One region of the Streptomyces sp. NBC_00876 genome, then DNA from elsewhere that is predicted to be linked to it. Evidence: riboswitches for the same ligand, from Rfam matches in the RefSeq annotation. Region 1 holds a riboswitch; each other region holds the start of a gene.
The links. Region 1 has a riboswitch for thiamine pyrophosphate ahead of thiO (glycine oxidase ThiO). Riboswitches for the same ligand answer to the same signal wherever they lie in the genome.

Region 1 (4,277 bases):
GTGCCGCGATTCTCACTCAGCGCCTGCGCGGGCGTGCCCGGCAGGGTCGGGTCGGGAGTGAAGAGCCATTCCAGCATCTCCGCGTCGGAGTAGCCGTCGTCCCTCAGGAGTGTCAGGGTCCCCGAAAGACCCTTGACCACCTTGTTGCCGTCGATGAAGGCAGCAGGCACCTGGAGTGCCCGGTTCTCACCACGGCGTACGGCGATGAGCTGGCCCTCCTTGACCAGCTGCCGCACACGCGTCACCTCGACATCGAACAATTCGGCGATGTCAGGCAGGTGGAGCCAGGAAGGGACGAGAGCATCGATCTTTGCGTCAATCTCGGTCACGGGACAAGCCTGCCATCCCGGACCGACAGCCGATACCCGGACTCCGCCCTTCAGGGTCTCGCGGGCCGCGCCGAAGAGGCCCCGGTCCCGGATTCCGCTACGGCCGGGTCGCCGACTTCAGCGCTACGGACGGGTCGCCGGCCCGCTCCGGATCGATCCGCGCCCCCGACTCGATGAGCTTGCGCCCCTGCGCCAGGTCGCGCGGCCGGCCCACGGCGAGGACCGCGACCAGGACGTCACCCCGCAGCCAGCACACCGACCAGGCGGGAGAGTCCGGGTCGCCGCGCCACAGCAGGGTGTCCGCACCGCCGTGATGCCCCGCGTACTGCACGAACCGGCCGAACTGCTCGGACCAGAAGTAGGGCACGGGGTCGTAGGCCGGCGGCTCCGCACCGTCCGGGCCGGCCGCCCCCGCGATATGGGCGGCGGCGGTGCGCGGTCCCTGGAGTGCGTTGTCCCAGTGATGGATGAGCAGGCGTGTCCCGTAGCGCGCGGAGGGGAACGAGGCGCAGTCGCCGACGGCGTACACATCGGGCAGCGAGGTGCGCAGCGCCTCGTCTGCGGTGACCGACCCGTCGGACCCGAGCGCGACGCCCGATCCGGCCAGCCAGCCGGTGGCGGGCCGCGCCCCGATGCCGACGACGACCGCGTCGGCCGCGAGCGTGCGGCCGTCCGCCAGGACCACCGCGCCGGGCTCGACGCGGTCCACCCGGGCTCCGGTGAGGAGTTCGGCGCCGCTCTGCGCGTACCAGGCGGCCATCGGGGCCGCGACCTCTGCGGGCAGGGCTCCGGCGAGGGGCCGTTCGGCCGCCTCGACGACGGTGACCGCGCACCCCGCCTCACGGGCCGCGGTGGCGAACTCGGCGCCGATCCAGCCCGCGCCGATCACCACGACGGCGTGCCGTGCCTCGATGACGGGCCGCAGCCGGGCCGCGTCGTCCAGGGTGCGCAGCAGATGGACGCCGGGCACGCCCTCGGAGCCGGGCAGCACGACGGGTTCGGCGCCGGTGGCGATGACCAGGACGTCGTAGGGAACGGGGCCCGCCGACGTGTCCAGTTCGTGCGCCCCGGCGCGCACGCCGGTGACTTCGCAGCCCAGTCGAAGTGTGATGTCCAGGGCCTCGAAGTCGATGTCGAAGGCCGACTCCTCGGCCTTGCCGAGGAGCACCGCCTTGGACAGCGGGGGGCGGTCGTAGGGCTGATGGGGTTCGGCGCCGATCAGCGTGACGGTGCCGGTGAAGCCCTGCTCCCGCAGGGCCACCGCGGTCTGCACCCCCGCCATGCCCGCGCCCACGACGACGACCCGGCGCCCCGGCTGCTCTGTCCGCTGCTGCTCGCTCACCCGTACACCTTAATCATCTGACGAACCGTCAGGAAGAGGGCCGGCCCACCGCGCTCCCGCCGCCGCCCCCCGGCCGCGGCGACGGCTCCCTCCCCCGGTCCGGCGGGCGGGGTCTAGGGTGGCCCCCGTAAGAAACTCGCGGGAGCCCGGACGTACCGGGCTGAGAGGGAGGCTGGACGGCCTCCGACCGTACGAACCTGATCCGGGTCATGCCGGCGAAGGGAGGGGCTGGACGCCCATGCGCATCCACCGCACGAACGGGTCGGACGTCCTCGTCATCGGGGGCGGCGTCATCGGCCTCGTGACCGCCTGGCGGGCGGCTCGGCGCGGCCTGTCCACCGCGGTCGCCGATCCCGGACCGGGCGGCGGAGCCGCCCAGGTCGCGGCCGGAATGCTGGCCGCCGTCACCGAGCTCCACTACGGCGAAGAGACGCTGCTGGGTCTCAACGTCGCCTCCGCCGAGCGCTATCCGTCGTTCACGGCCGAGCTGGAGGCCGCGAGCGGACAGGACATCGGTTATCGCGCCTGCGGCACCCTGGCCGTCGCGCTGGATGCCGACGACCGGGCCCATCTGCGGGAACTGCACGAACTGCAGCGGCGTTCCGGGCTGGAGTCGGAATGGCTCACCGGCCGTGAGTGCCGCCGGCTGGAGCCGATGCTCGCGCCGGGCGTACGCGGTGGACTCCGGGTCGACGGCGACCACCAGGTCGACCCGCGCCGGCTGGCCGCCGCGCTGCTGACCGCGTGCGAGCGGGCCGGGGTCGTCTTCCACCGCCACCGGGCCGAGCGGCTCTCCGTGGTGCGCGACCGGGCCACCGGCGCCGTGCTGGACGACGGCAGGGAGGTGACCGCCGATCAGGTCGTGCTCGCCGCCGGCAGCCTCAGCGGGCGGCTCGCCGGGGTGCCGGACCACGTCCTGCCGCCCGTCCGACCGGTCAAGGGCCAGGTGCTGCGGCTGACCGTACCCACCGCGTACGCCCCCTTCCTCTCCCGCACCGTGCGCGCGGTGGTCCGGGGCAGCCATGTCTATCTCGTACCGCGCGAGAACGGCGAGCTGGTCATCGGCGCCACCAGCGAGGAGATGGGCTGGGACACCACCGTCACGGCGGGCGGTGTGTACGAGCTGCTGCGCGACGCGCACGAGCTGGTGCCCGGTATCACCGAGCTGCCGCTCACCGAGACCCGCGCCGGTCTGCGCCCCGCCTCCCCCGACAACGCCCCGCTGCTCGGCCGCACCGCCCTGCCCGGCCTCCACCTCGCCACCGGCCACCACCGCAACGGGGTGCTGCTCACTCCCGTCACCGGTGACGCCATGGCGCAGTTGCTGGCCGACGGCGAGCTGCCCGAGGTGGCCCGCCCCTTCTCCCCCGGCCGGTTCTCACCGGCCGCCCCCGCACGTCAGGAGCAGCCCGCATGACCGAGCCCCCCGCCCTCTCCGTGTCCGTGAACGGCGAGGCGGTCTCCGTCGTCGCGGGCACCACCCTGGACGCCCTCGTCGCGACGCTGACCGGGGCGCCGTCGGGTGTCGCCGCCGCCCTGAACGAGACCGTGGTGCCGCGCGGCCAATGGTCCGCCGCCGCACTCACCGACGGCGACCGGGTCGAGGTCCTGACCGCGGTCCAGGGAGGCTGACGTGTCCGACGACGTCTTCACCCTCGGGGACACCTCCTTCGGCTCCCGGCTGATCATGGGGACGGGCGGGGCACCCAGCCTGGAGGTGCTGGAACGCTCCCTGACCGCCTCCGGCACCGAGCTGACCACGGTCGCGATGCGGCGCCTCGACCCGACCGTGCAGGGCTCCGTGCTCTCCGTGCTGGAGCGCCTGTCCATCCGCGTCCTGCCGAACACCGCGGGCTGCTTCACGGCGGGCGAGGCCGTGCTCACGGCCCGCCTTGCGCGCGAGGCGCTCGGTACGGACTGGGTCAAGCTGGAGGTCGTGGCCGACGAGCGCACCCTGCTGCCCGACCCGGTCGAGCTGCTGGACGCCGCGGAGACGCTGGTGGACGACGGCTTCACGGTCCTGCCGTACACCAACGACGACCCTGTGCTGGCCCGGAAGCTGGAGGACGTGGGGTGTGCGGCGATCATGCCGCTCGGCTCGCCCATCGGCTCGGGTCTGGGCATCCGCAATCCGCACAACTTCCAGCTGATCGTCGAGCAGGCGCGGGTCCCGGTGATCCTGGACGCGGGCGCCGGGACGGCGTCGGACGCGTCGCTCGCCATGGAGCTGGGGTGCGCCGCGGTGATGCTGGCATCGGCGGTGACGCGGGCGCAGGAGCCCGAACTGATGGCCGCCGCGATGCGCCATGCGGTCCGGGGCGGGCGGCTCGCTCACCGCGCGGGCCGGATCCCCCGCCGCCACTTCGCCGAGGCGTCCTCGCCGGTGACGGGGCGGGCGGCACTGGATCCGGAGCGCCCGGCCTTCTGAGCCCGGAGCACCGCGGCAGCGGATCGCATGTCCCTGTCACGGCTCGGCTGCAGTACGGCCCCGGGTTCGCCCGGAGCGTCGGCGGTGTCCGTGGCGGCTCGTAGACTCGCATGGTGGATACGACCCTCCAGGACCCTCTCGTCGGGCAGCTGCTCGACGGCCGCTACCGCGTCGATGC
Region 2 (4,277 bases), 2.1 Mb from region 1:
CCACCGCGTAGAGGTCGGGGGCGCCCCCGCCGGCCGAGTCCATACGGCCGGCCAGCCCCTCGTTGACAGAGGAGTTCCAGGCGCCCGGCGCCATCCGGACCCGGTCACTGCGCCGGCTGACGACCAGCAGACCGTCGGCGGTCACCACGGCGACGTTGACGCCGAAGCTGCACTGCAGGAACGCGGGCGCACGCAGCGGATCGTCCGGATCGAGATAGCGGGAGCGGGGGGTGGTCCCGTCGTCCAGCCGGCGGTCGAGCTGCTGAGCCGCGAGAAAGGTGTAGTAGTCCGTCGGGCGCAGCCGCAGACGGACCTCGGGCCGCTCGTCGAGAGCGGCCCGCGAGATGCCGAACGATTCGACGGCGTACCGAGGCCCGTTCCACGGCGGTGTGCGGCCCTCCTCGCGGGCCCTCGCACTCTCCTCCTCGATCTCGGTGCGCCAGCGGGCCATCTCCTCGGGCAGCTCGATCTCCTCGTCGAGCACCTCGATGCGAACGGCATCGGCGGATATGGAGGCCTCGCCGTCCCCTTCGACGATCAGCGCCGGGGTGTGCAGGGGGCCCAGCGAGAAGGTCGTCCACGCGGGACCGGAATCCGCCTGCGGCTCGCCCCGGAATGCCGTACCGGACAAGCGGGTACGCAGCCCGGCCCAGCCTCTCCGTAAGGGCTGCGCGACCAGCAACCCCAGTACCGCGCCGACGGCTCCACTGACCAGTTCGTTCCCACTCATGCCCGCAGGGTAAGGAAAATGATCACGCCGCACGCGATCTTGCCTCTTCCGATACGCCATTGCGCACTATGTGCACCGGCCCCGAAAGGCCCCGGCAGTCACTGCCGAGGCCCCGGAGGCCGGTCGCCCCCGCGCGGTTTCAGTCCGCCAGCGGCAGGTACACGCGGTTCCCGCTCGCCGCGAACTCCTTGGACTTCTCCAGCATCCCCGCCTCGATCTCCTCGTCCGAGGCAGCGGAGGCCAGGTCGGGGGCGAACTGCTCCGTGATGCTTCTGCTGATCTTCATCGAGCAGAACTTCGGACCGCACATCGAGCAGAAGTGCGCCGTCTTGGCCGGCTCGGCCGGCAGCGTCTCGTCGTGGAACTCCCTTGCCGTGTCCGGATCGAGAGCCAGATTGAACTGGTCCTCCCAGCGGAACTCGAACCGGGCGTCCGACAGCGCGTCGTCCCACTCCTGCGCTCCCGGATGCCCCTTGGCGAGATCCGCGGCATGGGCCGCGATCCTGTACGTGATGACTCCGGTCTTCACGTCGTCCCGGTTGGGCAGGCCGAGGTGCTCCTTCGGCGTCACGTAACAGAGCATCGCCGTCCCCCACCAGGCGATCATCGCGGCGCCGATGCCCGAGGTGATGTGGTCGTAGGCCGGAGCCACATCGGTCGTCAGCGGGCCGAGCGTGTAGAACGGCGCCTCCTCGCAGATCTCCTGCTGGAGGTCGATGTTCTCCTTGATCTTGTGCATCGGGACGTGGCCCGGGCCCTCGATCATCGTCTGCACCCCGAACCGCTTGGCGACCGTGTTCAGTTCGCCGAGCGTGCGCAGTTCGGCGAACTGGGCCTCGTCGTTGGCGTCCGCGATCGACCCGGGCCGCAGCCCGTCTCCCAGCGAGTACGTCACGTCGTACGAGGCGAGGATCTCGCAGAGCTCCTCGAAGTTCTCGTACAGGAAGGACTCCTTGTGGTGCGCGAGGCACCACGCCGCCATGATCGAGCCGCCCCGGGAGACGATGCCGGTCTTGCGGCGGGCCGTCAGCGGTACATAGGGCAGGCGCACGCCGGCGTGGACCGTCATGTAGTCGACGCCCTGCTCGGCCTGCTCGATGACGGTGTCCTTGTACATCTCCCAGGTCAGTTCCTCCGCCCTGCCGTCGACCTTCTCGAGGGCCTGGTAGAGCGGCACGGTGCCGATCGGCACGGGGGAGTTGCGCAGAACCCACTCACGGGTGGTGTGGATGTTGCGGCCGGTGGACAGATCCATAACGGTGTCGGCGCCCCACTTGGTCGCCCAGGTCATCTTGTCCACCTCCTCCTCGATGGAGGACGAGACCGCGGAGTTGCCGATGTTGGCGTTCACCTTGACCAGGAACTTCTTACCGATGATCATCGGCTCGATCTCCGGGTGGTTGACGTTGGCCGGCAGTACCGCCCTGCCGGCGGCGATCTCCTCGCGCACCACCTCGGGCCCGACGTTCTCCCGGAGCGCGACGTACTCCATCTCCGGGGTGATCTCGCCCCGGCGGGCGTACGCGAGCTGCGTGACGGGCCGGCCGTCCCTGCTGCGCCGCGGCCGGCGCGGACGGCCGGGAAAGACCGCGTCCAGATTGCGCAGCCCGCCGCGCGGCGAGGTGTGCTTGAGCCCGTCGTCCTCGGGACGGGAGGCGCGTCCCGCGTACTCCTCGGTGTCACCGCGGGCGGTGATCCAGTTCTCCCGCAGAGGTGCGAGCCCGCGGCGGACGTCGGTCTCGACGGCGGGGTCGCTGTACGGCCCGGACGTGTCGTACAGCGTCACGTCCTTGCCGTTGGTGAGGTGCACCTGACGGACCGGCACCCGGATGTCCGGGCGCGAGCCCTGGAGGTATCCCTTGTGCCAGCCGATGGACTTCCCGGCCTCGTCGCTCTGGTTGGAGGCAGGCGTGCGTGCGTCCGATGTGGTCATGAGACCTACTCCCTACGCCGGCATTACCCGGTAACAGGTTCGGCGGTCGGCGCAGCGTGTCCCGTACAGATGTACGGAGATCAGCGCCCTCTCAGCCCGGTGCTCCGAGCTCCCGCGTGTGCAAAGGTGCCACCACGCTAGCGCCCTCGCCGTGCGGCTGAACAGAGGGCCCTTGTCTTCTTGCGAAGATCGGCCGGTGACGTCCACTCATCTCAGCCCCGGACCGCCGGACCATCAGCACGGCCACACACACAGCCATGGCCCCGCCGCACCCGTCTCCACCCGTCTGCGCAAGGTGATCGCCGCCGTACTGATCCCGTTCGCGGCCGCGGTCGTCGTCGGCCTCATGGTGCTCTGGCCCGGTGGTGCGCCTGCGCACGAACGCACCGGTGTCGGATTCGACCGGCAGACCCAGCAGGGCAGGGTGATGAGCGTCGGCAAGGTCGACTGCAAGGACGTGAACGCCTCCCAGATGCCCGTTGGCGGCGAGACCTCACCGCCCACGGGTGACGGCGGGAGCGAGCTCTGCAAGAGGGCCACCGTCGAGGTCACGAGCGGGCAGGACGAAGGACGCAGATTCATCGAGGTGGTCCACCCGGGCGCACCCCGGCAACTACGGGAGGGACAGGAGGTGGTCCTCGCGTACGCCCCCGACGCGCCCCACGACCTCCAGTACTCCGTGACCGATGTGAACCGGAAGTTCCCGCTGGTCCTCCTGGCCGGGATCTTCGCGCTGGTGGTGGTCGCCGTGGGCAGAATGCGCGGGGTGATGGCCCTGGTGGCACTCGCCCTGTCGTTCGCCGTCCTGACCCTGTTCATCCTTCCGGCCATACTTCAGGGCTCGAACCCGCTGGTCGTGGCGGTCGTCGGAGCCGGCGCGATCATGCTGATCGCGCTCTACATCTGTCACGGGCTGACCGCCCGCACCTCGGTCGCCGTCATCGGCACCCTGATCTCACTGCTGCTGATCGGGCTGCTCGGCTCCCTCTTCATCGGCTGGGCGAGTCTGACCGGGAACACCGACGACAGCACCGGCCTCATCCACGGCCTGTATCCGCACATCGACATGAGCGGTCTGCTGCTGGCCGGCGTCATCATCGGTTCCCTGGGGGTGCTCGACGATGTGACGGTCACCCAGACATCGGCGGTCTGGGAACTGCATCAGGCTGACCCGACGATGAGTGCGAAGCAGCTCTACCGGGCAGGGATCAGAATCGGCCGTGATCACATCGCCTCTGTGGTCAACACCCTGGTGCTCGCCTATGCGGGCGCCGCGCTTCCGCTGCTGCTGCTGTTCTCGATCGCGCAGAGCAGCGTGGGGACGGTGACCAACAGCGAACTGGTGGCGGAGGAGATCGTGCGCACTCTGATCGGCTCGATCGGGCTGGTCGCCTCGGTGCCGGTGACCACGGCGCTGGCGGCGCTGGTCGTCTCCGCGGACCGCACAGGGCTCGGCGCGGAAGCCGGAGCTTCGGCACCCGTACGGAACGGCAGAGGACGCCGCCGGCGGACGAAGGTCTGAACGTCCGGTCACGGAGAGCGATTCACCCGTTCGGCAGGTGTGCTGTTCGACCGGCATACCTGCAACTGGGCACGTCCTTCTTCAGCCGGCGT
Region 3 (4,277 bases), 5.6 Mb from region 1:
TTCGACGGCGACCGTCATCGGCGCGATGATCGTCGCGCCGCTGATGACTCCCATCCTCGGCAGTGCACTGGCCCTGGTTCTCGCCGACAGGTCACAGGTCGTCAGGTGTGCGCTGCTCGTCCTGGGAGGTGCGCTGGCGGTCGTGGCGATCGGCATGCTGCTCGGCTGGATCGTCTCCCCGCCGGACGCCTTCGCCTCGAACAGTCAGGTGTCCTCCAGGATCAGCCCGCGCCTCATCGACCTGCTCGCCGCCCTGGCGACGGGAACCGTCGGCGCGTTCGCCCTCGTACGGGCGGACATCTCCGACACCCTGCCGGGCGTGGCGATCGCCATCTCACTGGTACCGCCGCTCGCGGTGACAGGACTCCTCATCACGGCCGGCCGCTACCACGACGCGAGCGAGTCCGCCCTGCTGTTCGCGACCAACGTCGCTGCCATCGTGGCGACCGGCACGGTCGTCTTCCTCGTCTACGGGATCCGGACGGCGGCCCAGCAATCGGGGCTGCGAGTGGGGCGGTTCCACGGGTGGACGCTGGTCGCCGTGGCGACCGTCGTCCTCCTGATCGCGGTGCCCCTGACGACCGGCACGGTGACCGTCGCGCGCGACCGGTCGCTCGCCGCCGAGGCCCGACCCGTCGCCGAGAAGTGGGCCGCGACCGGGAAGTGGCAGATCGCCTCGGTCGATGCACGCAACGGCATCATCGTGATCGGTGTGCTGGGACTCCCGCCGCAGCCCGCACCCACGGCGCTGCGGGCCGCTCTGGACCGCAACGGGATGGCCGACGCGGATCTCGAACTCCACCTCGTGGGCGGGCGGACGCACTGGTGCCCCGCCGACACGGACACGTGCACGGTGCGGGACGCGGAGCGCAGCTGACGTCATCCACGCGGATGCCCGGCGAATCCGGCTTCACCCTGCGCAAGACGTACGAGACGGGCGTCGTCGCTCAGCTGCGGCGGCGCAGCCGCAGCGGGGCGTACACCGCCAGGCCGGCGAGGAACGCCACGCCGTAGGCGAGGTCCGCCCCGTGCAGCGCCTTCGCCACCGGGCCCACGTACAGGCTGGTGTTCATGAACGGCACCGCTGCGGCGAAGGCGGCGGCGAAGGCGGTGACCGCCGGCCACCACGGCTGGGTGCGCAGGCTCTCGGCGGCCAGATCGACGGGGGCGCCGCCCCGGGCGCGCGCCCGGACGGTCCAGTCGACGGCCACGATCGCGACGAAGCCGGGGATCCAGTAGCCGACGAGAAGCAGCACGTTCTGGAAGCGTGCCGTGGTGTCGGCCGCGTGCATCCACAGCACGAGCGGAAAACCGAGGGCGGCGGCGAGCGCGGCGGCCGCGGGGCGGGGCAGGCGGACCCCCATGGTCTGCAGCGCCAGCGATCCGCTGTAGTCGTTCATGGCGTTGCTGCACAGCGCGGCGAGCGCCACGGCGAGCAGCCCGAACGAACCGAGGGCGCCCCCGCCCAGGAGGGTGTCGATGCCGCGCGCCGTCTGGTCGGTGAAGACGGACGCGCCCCACAGGCCGAGGGCCTGGACCGCGACGAAGGAGACGCTGATGCCGAGCAGCGTGCACCAGAACATCCGCGGACGCGACGTGGTGTGCGGCAGATAGCGGCTGAAGTCGCTGGCGTACGGTGCCCAGGACAGCGCCAGGCTCAGCGCGATGGTGCAGGTCAGAACGAAGGCGCCCGCCCGGTCGGCGCCGTGCACGGAGCCGGTGGTGGCGGGGTGGACGCCGTTGAGAAGCTTGGTGGAGAGCACGGCGAAGGCGGCGGCCAGGGCGAACGTCATCACGGTCTGGAGCCGGTGGATCACCTCGTAGCCCAGCACGCCGAGCGCGCCCTGGGCGGCCATCATGACCAGCACCCCCAGCCAGAAGGGCCAGCCGCACAGCTGGGCCAGCGCGTCCCCGCCGAACAGCCCGATCAGCGCGTCCCAGGCGATGGACGACAGCCACTGGAGCGTGCCGGGCAGTACGACTCCGCGGCCGAACGCCAGCCGGGCGAGCGGGAGTTGCCCGGCGCCGGTCCGGCTGCCCCAGGTGCCCAGATACGCGGTGGGCACAGCGCCCATGAGTGTGCCGAGCACGACGGCGGTGAGCGCCGTGGCGAAGTCCAGGCCCAGCGCGATGCCGACGGTGCCGGTGAAGACCCCGGTCATGGTCAGGTTGGGGGCGAACCAGACGGTGAACAGCCGGCCGGGCCCGCCGTAGCGGCGGTCCTCGGGTACGGGGGCTATCCCGTGCGCCTCGATGCGCAGATCGCCGGGGGCGGTGGGCATGCGCCCGTCGAAAGCGGGTCGCGGGCCGAGCGGAGCGCGCTCGCTTCGGGCATACGGCAATGACATGAAGACATCCCTCCGCCAGTGCTAACTGGTTCAGGTTCGACGGGTGTGTTCTCAGCCCCTGGCGGGGCACCCCGTGTCCGGTGCGGCGGTCAGGATAGCCGGACCCGTGCGGACGCCCCGGCAGTGGGGTCGCCGGGGCGTCGGGCCGACGGAGATCCGTCCGTTCCGGGTGAACCCGGCGGGAGCGCAGGTCAGAGGGTGAGCGCGCAGCGGAATCCGCCGTGCCCGGTCGTGCTGTCCGGGGTGTTGGAGGTGCGGGCGGCCACCCGGTAGCGGTTGCAGTAGGAGCGGTGGCACAGGTACGAGCCACCGCGCAGCACCCGGCTCCCGCCGTCCGGGGGGCCGACGGGATCGATACGGGTCTCCGGGCGGTCGGCCGTGTGCCAGTCGGCGCTGAACCGGTCGGCGCACCACTCCCAGACGTTGCCCGACGCGTTGTACAGGCCGAAGCCGTTGGGGGCGTAGGCCTTCACGGGAGCGGTGCCCGCGAAGCCGTCCTCGAGCGTGTTGCGTACGGGGAAGTCGCCCTGCCAGATGTTGCAGCGGTGCCGCCCGTTCGGCGTCAGCTCCTCGCCCCATGGGAAGCGGGCCCCGACGAGTCCGCCGCGAGCCGCCTTCTCCCATTCCGCCTCGGTCGGCAGCCGCTTGCCGGCCCAGAGGGCGTAGGCCGTCGCGTCGTGCCACGACATGTGGACCACGGGGTGGTCGCGGCGGTCGCCGATCGAGGTGCCCGGCCCTTCGGGGGCGCGCCAGTGCGCTCCGGTGACCGCACGCCACCAGGGGGCGCCGGGCACGGTGCCGGGCAGCACGGCGTGCCGGGCCTCCTGCGGGACGAAGGAGCCGAAGACGTAGGACCAGCCGATGAGTTCGGCCTCGGTGCGGTAGCCGGTGGCCTTGACGAAGACGGCGAAGCGGGCGTTGGTGACAGCGGCGGCGTCGATGTGGAACGGGGCGACGGTCACCTCACGTACCGGCCCCTCGCCATCGGCCGGGAACGCGTCCTCGTCCTCGCCCCCCATCAGGAACGGCCCGCCGGGCACCGCCACCATGCCGCGCAGCAGTTCGGCGGGACGGTGCACGGGTACGGCGAAGTCCGCCGGGGGAGTGGCAGCGGCAGGCGCGGTGCTCTCGCGGGCCGGCCCGCAACAGGCGTTCACCGCGAGGTGCCCCCGTCCAGCAGCTCCGCCAGGTCCTGGCCGGTGGTGCGCAGCAGCAGCGCCACCCCGCCGAGCGCGGCGGCCTCGCCGCCGAGGGCGGAGCCGCGTACTTCGATGGTGCGGGGAGCGGACGGCAGGGAGAGGGCGGCGAGCTGCTCCCGGATGGGGGTGAGGACGAGGTCGTCCAGGGCCGCCGGCTCCCCGTAGACGACGATGCACTCGGGGTCGACCTGCGCCGCGAGGGCGGCGAGCACCCGCCCGGCGACGACGGCCGCGGTCCGCACGACGTCGGCCGTGTCCGGCTGGCCCTCGGCGGCGAGCCCGATCAGCTCGGCGGCGTCCCGTGCCGTGACCCCGCGCTCGGCGCACGCGGCGAGCAGGGCGGGGACGGAGATGAGGCCCTCCAGACAGCCGCGGCCCCCGCAGTGGCAGGGTTTGCCCTCGGGGTCACAGCTGGTGTGGCCGATCTCGCCGGCCGCGCCGTGGGCGCCGCGCACCAGTGCGCCATTGACGACGAGTCCGCCACCGACCCCTTCCGACCAGCGCAGATAGACGGCGTTGTCGAACCCGCGGGCGGCGCCCCAGGTCACCTCGGCGAGTGCGGCGAGCCGGGAGTTGTTGTCGGTGAGCACGGGGGCGTCGAAGTGCCGGCCCAGCTCGTCGGCGACGTGCCCGGCGAACGGCGTCATGGTGCGCGGGTCGCCGGAGGCCGGGTTCTGCACGAAGCCGGGGAGTCCGAGGCCGATGCCCGCGACCGGGGCCAGGCTGATGT
Region 4 (4,277 bases), 4.1 Mb from region 1:
GCGCTGCCTCCTCCTGCCGTGGGTCGAGCTGCGACCAGAGTCCGCCGACGGTGCGCACGACAACCGCGTAGTTGAAGAAGACATGGGCCAGCAGGATGGCCCACACGGTGGTGTCGAGCCGTACGCCCCACAGCTCGTCGAGGAAGCCGCCGCGTCCCAGCAGCGCGAGGAACGCGGTACCGACGACGACGGTCGGCAGCACGAACGGCACGGTGACGACGGCCCGGAGCAACTGTTTGCCGGGGAAGTCGAAGCGGGCGAAGACGTACGCGCCCGGCAGCGCGAGCAGCAGGGTCAGCGCGGTCGAGGCGAGGGCCTGCCAGAAGGTGAACCAGAGGACGTCCTGGATCTCGGGCCGGCTCAGCACCTCGCCGAACCGTCCGAACTGCCATACCCCGCCGTCCTTGAGCCCGCGTCCGACGATCGCGATGACGGGGTAGGCGAAGAACAGGGCGAAGAACAGGGCGGGCACGGCCATCAGGCCGAGCCGCACCGCGCCCCCGCGCAGCGACCGGGCGCGCGCGGTTCTCCCGCGCGCGCCCGGTCCGCGTACGGGAGTCTTCGCTACTTCACTACGAGCGAGGACCATGACTGGACCCACTGCTCACGGTTCTTGGCGATCGCGTCCGGGGCGACGGTCGTCGGCCTGTCGGCCGTGGCGCCGAACTTCGTGAAGAGGTCCGGCACCTTCGCGCCCTTGGTGACCGGGCTGACGAACATGTTGAGCGGCATGTCCTCCTGGAACTCCTTGCTGATCAGGAAGTCCAGCAGGGCCTTGCCGCCCGCCTCGTTCTTCGCGCCGTCGAGCAGACCGGCGAACTCGATCTGGCGGAAGCACGTACCGGTGGAGACACCGGTCGGGGCGGCCTTCGGCTGCGGGTCGGCGTACAGCACCTCGACGGGCGGGCTGGAGGCGTAGCTGACGACCAGCGGCCGGTCGGCCTTGGCCTTCCTGCCGCCCGCGGAGCCGGAGAACTCCTCGTTGTACGCCTGCTCCCAGCCGTCGACGACCTTGACGCCGTTGCTCTTCAGCTTCTTCCAGTAGTCCTGGTAGCCGTCCTCGCCGTAGGTGGCGACGGTGCCGAGGAGGAAGCCGAGGCCGGGCGAGGAGGTCGCCGCGTTCTCGGTGACGAGGAGGTTCTTGTACGCCGGCTTCGCCAGGTCGTCGAAGGTCTTCGGCGGCGCGAGCTTCTTGTCGGCGAAGTACTGCTTGTCGTAGTTGACGCAGATGTCGCCGGTGTCGACCGGGGTCACCCGGTGCTTGTCGGCATCCAGCTGCACATCGGCCGCGACCTGGTCGATGCCCTTGGCCGCGTACGGCGTGAACAGGCCGTTGTCGAGGGCGCGCGAGAGCAGGGTGTTGTCGACGCCGAAGAACACGTCACCGCGGGGCGAGCCCTTGGTGAGGATCTCCTGGTTGAGGGCGGCGCCGGCGTCCCCGCTCTTCAGCACCTTGACGGTGTAGCCGGTCTGACGGGTGAACTCCTTCAGTACGGCCTTGGAGGCGTTGAAGGAGTCGTGGCTGACGAGGGTGACGGTCTTGGAGCCGGAGCTCCCGGTGGGTCCGGAACCGGACGCCGAGTCGTCGGAACTTCCGCAGCCGGCGAGGGCGGTCACGCCGAGTGCGGCGGCGACGGCCGTCACCGCGATCTTCTTGGTGGTGCTCATGTGATTCCTCCTGGAGTGACCAGGAAGAGACGCGGCCCTGCCCGCGCCGGTGGAAACCGGAAGCGGGCAGGGCGCAACAGCTTGAGTAAGGTCCGAACTTCCTACCCGGAATGACCCGGGCGAGGTTCAGAGGGTCTGCGGCCAACCTGTCCTTGGTGCCGCACTCTCAGCGCTGTGGCGCTCCCCTGTCGGAATATGAAGTTGATTTCGAGCTGTGAAGTTGTCTTCCGAGCCCAGGCTACACGGCCCTTTTCGGCCTCAGCGCTCGGATGCCGCCAGCTGTCCGCAGGCCCCGTCGATCTCCTGGCCGCGGGTGTCCCGGACGGTCACCGGCACCCCGTGGGCGGCGATCGCCTCGACGAACGCCTTCTCGTCCTCGGGCCGCGAGGCGGTCCACTTCGAGCCGGGCGTCGGGTTCAGCGGGATCAGGTTGACGTGCACGCGCTTGCCCTTGAGGAGCCGGCCGAGCCGGTCGCCGCGCCAGGCCTGGTCGTTGATGTCGCGGATCAGCGCGTACTCGATGGAGATGCGGCGGCCGGACTTCTCCGCGTACTCCCACGCGGCGTCCAGGACCTCGCCCACCTTCCAGCGGGTGTTGACGGGTACGAGGGTGTCGCGCAGCTCGTCGTCCGGGGCGTGCAGCGAGACCGCGAGCCGGCATTTGAAGCCCTCGTCGGCGAACCGCAGCATGGCGGGCACGAGGCCGACGGTGGAGACCGTGATCCCGCGCTGCGACAGCCCGAGGCCGTCGGGCTCGGGGTCGGTCAGCCGGCGGATGGCGCCGACCACCCGGTTGTAGTTGGCGAGCGGTTCGCCCATGCCCATGAAGACGATGTTGGAGAGCCGGGCCGGACCGCCCGGGACCTCGCCGTCGCGCAGCGCCCGCATGCCGTCCACGATCTGGTGGACGATCTCCGCGGTGGACAGGTTGCGGTCGAGACCGGCCTGCCCGGTGGCGCAGAACGGGCAGTTCATTCCGCAGCCCGCCTGCGAGGAGATGCACATCGTGACGCGCTCGGGGTAGCGCATCAGGACGGACTCGACGAGCGTCCCGTCGTGCAGCTTCCACAGCGTCTTGCGGGTGGTGTCGTCGTCGCAGCTGATGTGGCGGACCACGGACATCAGGTCCGGGAACATCGCCTCGGCGAGCTTGTCCCGCGATCCGGCCGGAATGTTGGTCCACTGGGCCGGGTCGGGCGCGTACCGCGCGAAGTAGTGCTGCGAGAGCTGCTGGGCGCGGAACGGCTTCTCGCCGACCGCGGCCACGGCTTCCCTGCGCTCGGCGGGCGTGAGGTCGGCGAGGTGCCGCGGGGGCTTCTTGGCTCCGCGGGGCGCGACAAACTGGAGTTCTCCGGGCTTAGGCATGGTTCTTCCAGTGTCGCAGACAGAACAGTGAGGGCCCGCCGCCCTGTGGACAACGGACCCTCACTCGTAAAAACGCAGGTCAGACGGGGTGACCCAAGAGCTTCTCAGCCGGAGCCGACGAAGATCACCATCAGCAGCCAGACCACCGGCGCGGTCGGCAGCAGGGAGTCCAGCCGGTCCATGATCCCGCCGTGCCCCGGCAGCAGCGTGCCCATGTCCTTGATCCCGAGGTCCCGCTTGATCATGGACTCGCCCAGGTCACCGAGGGTGGCGCTGGCCGCGACCGCCAGGCCGAGCAGCAGACCCTGCCACCAGGAACCGTCGTCGATCAGGAACTGCATGCACAGCGCGCCGGCCACCATCGCGAAGGCCACGGCTCCGAACAGGCCCTCGCGGGTCTTCCCGGGGCTGATGCGCGGTGCGAGCTTGTGCTTGCCGAACCGCCAGCCGACGGCGTACGCACCCGTGTCACTGACCACGGTCAGCAGCAGGAAGGTCAGAACCCGCTGCGGCCCGTCGTCGGCGGTCAGGAGCATGGCGACGAAGGTCGCCAGGAACGGCACGTAGAACGCGGCGAAGACTCCGGCCGTGACGTCCTTGAGGTAGCCCTCCGGCGGCTCGGTCATCCGCCAGACGAGCACCGCGAGGGCGGTCAGCGCCATGGCGATCCACGCGCCCTCGGCGCCGCGCGCGTAGCCGGCCACGACCATGGCGGCGCCACCGATCGCGAGCGGCACGAGCGGTGCCTTGATGCCCTTGCGCTCCTCCAGCCGGGAGGTGAGCTCCCAGAGGCCCACGACGACGGCGACGACGACCACGCCGACGAAGACGGCCTTGACGATGAAGAGCGAGGCGGCGACAACGGCCCCGAGTCCCAGGCCGACCCCTATGGCGGCTCCCAGATCACGGCCCGCACGCTTCTTCTGCGGGGGTGGCGGCGCGGTCGGCATGGGCTCCTGCGGCTTCTCTTCGCGGAACAGGGGGCCGCCGCTCAGGCGTGCGGCTCCCTGGTCCCGGTCATCACGGTCGTCAGCGTCTCTACCTGCGTCGGGAACGTCCGGCACGATGGGCATGGGCCGAGTCTGCTGGGCTTCATGCATATCGTATGCAGGACCCGCCGGAACGGCCCGCATCTCGGGCACGGCCCGGTGGCCGGTGGCCTGCGGGGCGCCCCAGGAGGAGTCGTTCATCAGACTTCGAGCAGCTCGGCTTCCTTGTGCTTCAGCAGCTCGTCCACCTGCGCG

Region 2: it holds a riboswitch for thiamine pyrophosphate, as region 1 does, so the genes downstream of both, thiC (phosphomethylpyrimidine synthase ThiC) here and thiO (glycine oxidase ThiO) in region 1, are expected to answer to the same signal.
Region 3: it holds a riboswitch for thiamine pyrophosphate, as region 1 does, so the genes downstream of both, OG782_RS33675 (purine-cytosine permease family protein) here and thiO (glycine oxidase ThiO) in region 1, are expected to answer to the same signal.
Region 4: it holds a riboswitch for thiamine pyrophosphate, as region 1 does, so the genes downstream of both, OG782_RS27490 (thiamine ABC transporter substrate binding subunit) here and thiO (glycine oxidase ThiO) in region 1, are expected to answer to the same signal.

What each region holds. Positions count from the first base shown of each region.
Region 1 covers NZ_CP108800.1:2,141,537-2,145,813, forward strand. The annotation lists gene OG782_RS09395 (Rv2175c family DNA-binding protein) at 1-329, opposite strand, end outside; gene OG782_RS09400 (NAD(P)/FAD-dependent oxidoreductase) at 427-1,671, opposite strand; TPP riboswitch at 1,800-1,913, shown strand; gene thiO (glycine oxidase ThiO) at 1,910-3,088, shown strand; gene thiS (sulfur carrier protein ThiS) at 3,085-3,303, shown strand; gene OG782_RS09415 (thiazole synthase) at 3,305-4,099, shown strand; gene pknB (Stk1 family PASTA domain-containing Ser/Thr kinase) at 4,213-4,277, shown strand, end outside.
Region 2 covers NZ_CP108800.1:4,228,190-4,232,466, reverse strand. The annotation lists gene OG782_RS18600 (hypothetical protein) at 1-730, opposite strand, end outside; gene thiC (phosphomethylpyrimidine synthase ThiC) at 870-2,663, opposite strand; TPP riboswitch at 2,656-2,789, opposite strand; gene OG782_RS18590 (YibE/F family protein) at 2,860-4,185, shown strand; gene OG782_RS18585 (SsgA family sporulation/cell division regulator) at 4,267-4,277, opposite strand, start outside.
Region 3 covers NZ_CP108800.1:7,707,866-7,712,142, forward strand. The annotation lists gene OG782_RS33670 (DUF389 domain-containing protein) at 1-877, shown strand, start outside; gene OG782_RS33675 (purine-cytosine permease family protein) at 948-2,348, opposite strand; TPP riboswitch at 2,339-2,432, opposite strand; gene OG782_RS33680 (formylglycine-generating enzyme family protein) at 2,540-3,505, opposite strand; gene OG782_RS33685 (ROK family transcriptional regulator) at 3,502-4,277, opposite strand, start outside.
Region 4 covers NZ_CP108800.1:6,208,568-6,212,844, reverse strand. The annotation lists gene OG782_RS27495 (ABC transporter permease) at 1-478, opposite strand, end outside; gene OG782_RS27490 (thiamine ABC transporter substrate binding subunit) at 565-1,668, opposite strand; TPP riboswitch at 1,749-1,865, opposite strand; gene rlmN (23S rRNA (adenine(2503)-C(2))-methyltransferase RlmN) at 1,927-3,033, opposite strand; gene OG782_RS27480 (phosphatidate cytidylyltransferase) at 3,138-4,223, opposite strand; gene frr (ribosome recycling factor) at 4,223-4,277, opposite strand, start outside.